Cytobacillus sp. IB215665: one gene and its partner. The protein of the gene in region 1 interacts with the protein of each later gene in a pairwise test. Links are inferred from orthologs where the notes say so. Each region holds a gene or a part of one and is shown in the gene's direction. Other genes may lie near its edges. The genes, in order: SLH52_RS00555 and ndk.

Evidence for each region.
Region 2: the proteins of SLH52_RS00555 (region 1) and ndk interact in binary tests that used the Escherichia coli proteins (3 or more experiments, as listed by UniProt). The link is inferred for Cytobacillus sp. IB215665 from one-to-one orthologs.

What each region holds. Positions count from the first base shown.
Region 1 is NZ_JAXBME010000001.1:128,959-132,342, forward strand. The notes cover bases 281-3,114. They hold SLH52_RS00555 (uracil-DNA glycosylase), read left to right. Parts: upstream 281-1,274; coding sequence 1,275-1,955; downstream 1,956-3,114. Other genes in these bases: SLH52_RS00550 (LCP family protein), read left to right, coding at 281-1,232; SLH52_RS00560 (potassium channel family protein), read left to right, coding at 2,462-3,114. Also shown: more of SLH52_RS00550, read left to right, coding at 186-280; more of SLH52_RS00560, read left to right, coding at 3,115-3,384. UniProt on the Escherichia coli protein: Excises uracil residues from the DNA which can arise as a result of misincorporation of dUMP residues by DNA polymerase or due to deamination of cytosine.
Region 2 is NZ_JAXBME010000004.1:86,969-89,918, forward strand. It holds ndk (nucleoside-diphosphate kinase), read left to right. Parts: upstream 1-1,227; coding sequence 1,228-1,674; downstream 1,675-2,950. Other genes in the region: SLH52_RS06690 (demethylmenaquinone methyltransferase), read left to right, coding at 1-94; hepT (heptaprenyl diphosphate synthase component II), read left to right, coding at 163-1,125; SLH52_RS06705 (protein-glutamate O-methyltransferase CheR), read left to right, coding at 1,843-2,616; aroC (chorismate synthase), read left to right, coding at 2,929-2,950. UniProt on the Escherichia coli protein: Major role in the synthesis of nucleoside triphosphates other than ATP. The ATP gamma phosphate is transferred to the NDP beta phosphate via a ping-pong mechanism, using a phosphorylated active-site intermediate.

The sequences.
Region 1 (3,384 bases):
AAGGTATTGAAAGCAATTGTAGGCAAGTGGATAGAATAACCATTTAGCTGTTCTAATTTAGTTGGAATTTCAACAAATTTTACCAACAGACCCTTTATTTAAGAACTTGTAAAATAAGCTGTAATTTGAATAAGTGAGGGGGAATATATATAAGTAAATAGGACAAGTAAAGGGACTGAATAACAATGAAAAAGGGGATAAGAATAACGCTGTTTGTTATTGTACTATTCGGTTGTATAGGTGGATACTATTATATTAAACTTAAGCCGGTAAATCATTTTGCTGAAAATAACATACCGCAAATAGCAACACCTGAAAAGATAGGCGAATTAAAAGTGCAAGACAGTCTTCAAAGTGAGGAAGAAGGAGAGAAACGAGAAGAAAATGCTGATATCACAAAAGGTAGGAAGGCTATTCACTTACAAAAAAAGAATCTAGATAAGAAATACAAACAAGTTGATAGCTTTAATTTGTTACTTCTAGGCCTTGACGCACGTGAACAAGAAGCATCACGTACAGATGTAATTATGCTTGCAAATATCCATCCCGAACAAGAGAAGATAACGGTTTTATCTATTCCGCGCGATACATTAGTTCAAGTAGAGGGTGTAGGTGCCACTAAGATTAATCACGCTCATTTACTTGGAGAGCTTAAAGGCGGTAATGGATCTGGGACGGAAGCTACAATACAAACGGTAAGTAACTTATGTAAGTGCACAATTAATTATTATGTGAAGACAAATTTTGAAGGCTTTATAGATGTTGTGGATGCCGTGGGTGGTATTGAAATAGAGCTAAAGGAACCTATAACATTGACAGATAAAAATATTACGCTTGATAATAATAATGTTCTTTATCTTGATGGGGATCTAGCTTTGTCACTTGTTAGAGAACGTAAATCATTGTCTGAAGGAGATTTTGGGCGCCAGCAACATCAAGCACTCGTACTAAAATCATTAGTCAAGACAGCCCTCCAGCCAAAGAATATTCCAAAGGTACCCACCATTTATCGAAACGTTAAACAAGCAATAATTGATACAAACGTATCTGAAAGTGATATCTTTAGTATGGCTATGCTTTTTAAAGGTATTACAACCGAAGATATCTCCTATTTTCAATTACCAGGAAATGAAGGATATGCGATGGATCCTTTAGTTAATTCGCGATTGTATTATTGGATACCTGATGTGAATGAGATGAATGAACTATTGAAACATTTCAATAAAGAATAATATATTAGTAGTAATGATATGAAAGTTGATAGGTGGTTTTGTATGATAATACTTAATAATGACTGGTCACAATTATTAGCAGGAGAATTTAACAAGTCGTATTATAAAAAACTACGTCAAACATTGAAACACGAATATAGTACAGAAACGATTTACCCTGATATGTATAGTATATTTAATGCTTTACATCATACGCCTTATCATAAAGTGAAAGTTGTCATTATTGGACAAGACCCTTATCATGGTCCAAATCAGGCACATGGCTTAAGCTTTTCGGTTCAACCTGGTATTCCTGTTCCACCCTCGCTAAAAAATATATATAAAGAATTACATAACGACATAGGGTGTACTATACCGAACCATGGATATTTATTAAAGTGGACACAAGAAGGGGTATTGTTGTTAAATACAACATTAACTGTGAGGAAAGGACAGCCTAGCTCTCATCGAGGACTTGGGTGGGAATTGTTCACAGACAAAGTAATTGAAGTATTAAATGAACGTGAAAAGCCGGTAATTTTTATCCTTTGGGGTAGACATGCTCAAGAAAAACAAAAGCTAGTTTCAAATAGTTATCACTATATAATTGAGTCACCTCATCCAAGTCCTTTTTCTGCTAATCGTGGTTTTTTTGGCAGTAATCCCTTTTCAAAAGCCAATAGTTATTTAAGGCAAATTGGTAGCGAAGAAATTGATTGGCAAATCGACCCGCTAAATGCTTAGGTAAAGGCTGTTTACGCATTGATTGTTGTTTTTCGTACTAAGGGGAAAAACACGCACACAATCTAGCGTTAGCGGCAATTTTTTTTACTATAAAAATTTTGTGGCTTGGATAAAATGTATCTAATTGTAAAAAGTTTAAAATAAATAAAATGAGTTTACGAAAACACCCTAGGTATACTATTAAAGGTATAATTGCTGAACCGTGTAGATGATAGTGATACAATAAAAACACAATATAATTAATGGGGAGCATAAAGGGTGAAATAATATGAGTGACCAAAGAATAAATTGTTTTAATTGTACACATTTTTACACAACGTGGGATCCAAAATTCCCAAGAGGCTGCAAAGCTTTTAATTTTAAAACAGACATTATTCCATCCTTACGTGTATTCCAATCATCAGGGAAGTCGTGCATGAAATTTCAGGAGAAGAGAAAAAGAGGATCTTGAAAAAAGGAGGGGCGTGGTGAAAGTATCCAAACATATCGTTATTTCTTTAATAGGAATGACGATAATTATTATAGTTGGAGGACTTGGGTTTGCCTTTCTTGAAGGGATAAGTTTTTTCGATGCTTTGTGGATGACAGCAATTACCGTATTGACGGTAGGTTACGGTGATATCATACCTCAAACAATAGGTGGGCGTATATTTGGCTTGCTCATTATACCTGTTGGAGTTGGACTAGTAGGGTATACACTAGCAGCAATGTCGGCTGCAATTATTGAAGGAAAGTTATCACAAAGTGTATGGAGGCGGCGTATGCATCAACAAATTGAAAATCTATCAAATCATATGATTATTTGCGGAATAGGTCGTGTAGGTGAACAAGTGCTGCAGAGATTTGTTCAAGAAGGTGTTCAAGTTGTTGTTATTGAACGTGATAAAGAAAGATTGGAACAAATAGAAGAGAATTTCCTATACATAGTAGGTGACGCAACTGAGGATCGGGTTTTATATAATGCAGGGATAGAACGAGCAAAAGGGTTAGTAGCAACGCTACCTGATGATGCTTCAAATGTATTTGTGTCATTAACTGCAAAAGGATTAAACCCAAATATTCAAATTGTGGCTAGAGCAGAAAAAGTTGAATCTGAAGAAAAGCTTCGCATTGCTGGAGCAAGCAAAGTTATTAATCCTTCCTCTCTAGGGGGGAGAAGGATGGCAATGTCAGTTGTAAAACCCATCAGTGTTGACTACATAGATACGATTCTCCAATTAGGTAAAGACGAATACGGGGTCGAAGAAATTATGATCCAACCTAGATCAAAAGTTGTCAATATCTCTTTACGAGATAATAACATTCGCAGTGTGTACGGTGTTACGATTGTAGCGATAAAAAGAAAACATAGGCTAATTAGTAACCCTCACCCGGATGAACTATTAAAAGAAGGCGACTTAACAATTGTGTTTGGTACAGAGGGTCAATT
Region 2 (2,950 bases), on another replicon or contig:
ATTAGCGAAAATGTTTGAAAAAACAGGATTTATAAAAGTTGAATATAAAGCATTTACTGGTGGCGTTGCTGCGATGCACTTAGGGTACAAGTGAAAAAGTTAGCCAAAAGATATATCATATGACATACATTTTAGATTTTTTCTATGAATAAGGTGAAGAGCATGAAATTAAAAATGATGTATTCATTTTTAAATACCGATATAAATATTGTTGAAAAAGAATTAGAAAAGTCGATTAAGTCTGAACATCCTCTGTTGAGTCAGGCATCATTGCACTTATTACAGGCTGGGGGTAAGCGGATTCGCCCAGTTTTTGTCTTACTTGGGGGTAAATTTGGCGATTACCAAATAGATCAAATTAAATACGTAGCAATGTCATTAGAGTTAATTCATATGGCATCGCTCGTTCATGATGATGTAATTGACGATTCTACATTACGAAGAGGAAAACAAACGATCAAAGCAAAATGGGATAACCGCATTGCTATGTACACAGGAGATTATATTTTTGCTAGGTCATTAGAACTGATGTCTAATGTTGAAAATATATATGCTCAACAGATTTTATCGAAAGCGATAGTTGAGGTATGTGTTGGGGAGATTGAACAAATTAAGGACAAATACAATTTTCATCAGGACCTTCGCACATATTTGAGACGTATTAAAAGAAAAACAGCGTTGTTAATTGCCGTTAGCTGCCAGTTAGGAGCAGTTGCTGCAAATGCGGATGATGACATATGTGAATCATTATTTTGGTTTGGTTATTATGTTGGAATGTCATATCAAATTACAGATGATGTATTAGACTTCACTGAAACAGAAGCTCAGCTTGGTAAGCCCTCAGGTAGTGATTTACAGCAAGGAAATGTGACACTACCAGCATTGTTTGCGATGGAAAACCAAGATATTTACAACGAAATAATAAATATAAATCCAAAAACGACTAAAGAAGAAATGAATCATATTATATCGCTTATTAAGCAATCGGGAGCAATTGAACGATCGATTGAAATAAGTGATAAATACTTACAAAAAGCTCTTGTTGTTCTTGAAAGTTTACCGTCTGGTAAAGCAAAAACAGCCCTTTACAATATAGCCAAGTACATAGGAAAACGAAAAATCTAGGTCCAGAACTGTTGCTAAACTATTGAAACAGTGGTAATATTTTGATTGGTTGAACTATATTTGACAACCTATTTGACAATATTGTAGGGGTGGAAGAAAGTCATGGAAAGAACATTTTTAATGGTAAAACCAGACGGAGTACAACGCAATGTAATTGGGGAAATTATTTCACGATTTGAAAGAAAGGGCTTTCAACTTGTAGGTGCAAAATTAATGGCAATACCAACCGAGCTCGCAGAACAGCATTACGCTGAACATAAGGAGCGTCCTTTTTTTGGAGAATTAGTAGATTTTATCACTTCAGGTCCTGTGTTCGCAATGGTGTGGCAAGGGGATAATGTCATTGCAACTGCTAGGCAAATGATGGGATCAACTAACCCTAAAGATGCTGCTTCAGGAACAATTCGTGGAGATTTCGGTTTGACAGTAGGCAAGAATATCATTCATGGTTCTGATGCACCTGAGAGTGCCGAACGTGAAGTTAATTTGTTTTTTGCAGAAGATGAGTTAGTAGATTATAGTAAGTTAATAAATGAATGGATATACTAATTAATTGCCAGCTCAGATAGGGCTGGTTTTTATATCATTTATCGTTAATCGATTTGCAATATACACTTTTTAATGACTAGCCGCTGATTCCCCTCGAAATTTCTTTACTATGATTACATCGAAAATAATAGTACTATCCATTGAGTTCATGTTAGAGGAGTAATAAGTATGTCACGAGATTACATACAATTTATAGAAAATATTAAAAGGAAAACTGGAATTGATTTATCTTTATACAAAGAAGCACAAATGAAAAGAAGGTTAACATCTCTGTATGAAAAAAGAGGGTTTACAAATTTTCTGGATTTCTTTCGCGCCTTTGCAAGCGATGAAAAATTATATGACGAATTTTTAGATAGAATCACAATTAATGTTTCAGAATTTTATCGAAATGCTAACAGGTGGAGTATATTTGAAGAAAAAGTGTTGCCTAAAATACTGAATGGTCGCTCACGATTAAAAATATGGAGTGCTGCTTGTTCTACAGGAGAAGAACCTTATACAATAGCTATGATTCTATCAAAATATTTACCCCTTTCTAGATTTTCCATATTAGCAACGGATTTAGATGAAAATGTTATTCGAAGAGCTAAGGTTGGTGTGTATCCTGAGCGATCTTTGATGGAGGTACCAGAAGAAATAAAAAGGAAATACTTTAGTAAAGATAGAGCATATTATAAGTTATCAGATGAAATAAAAAGTGCAGTAAATTTTAAAAAGCATAATTTACTATCTGATCAGTTTGAAAACAATTTTGATTTAATTGTTTGCCGAAATGTGCTTATTTATTTTACTGAGGAAGCAAAAGATCACTTGTATCAAAAATTTTCTAATGCACTTCAAACTGGTGGTATTTTCTTTGTAGGCAGTACTGAACAAATTTTTACTCCGCATAAATACGGATTTGACTCTGAAGATACCTTTTTTTACCGTAAGGTTTGAGTCTGAAAACAGATAAGCATTATAATATAGAATAACTAGCAAAGGGTTCGTCAATTTGATGAATTCTTTTTTAAAAGATGGCTGTTTTCGCATTAATTGCTGTCCGAACAAGCTATAAACCGTTACAACTAGATCATGGCATCTTTTCGCAGGTGGGGTTCGGAAATGACCTCATCTTCCTTATTATATGTTGTAAAAATGGCAACAAAGGTTTCGAAAAGAGCATAACAGATAAAAAAGCTACCTTTTAACTACTGTATATGATATATTGTTACACATAAAAGCTTTAAAGGATTGAAGGGAGATAGAAAGATGAGGTATTTAACAGCAGGAG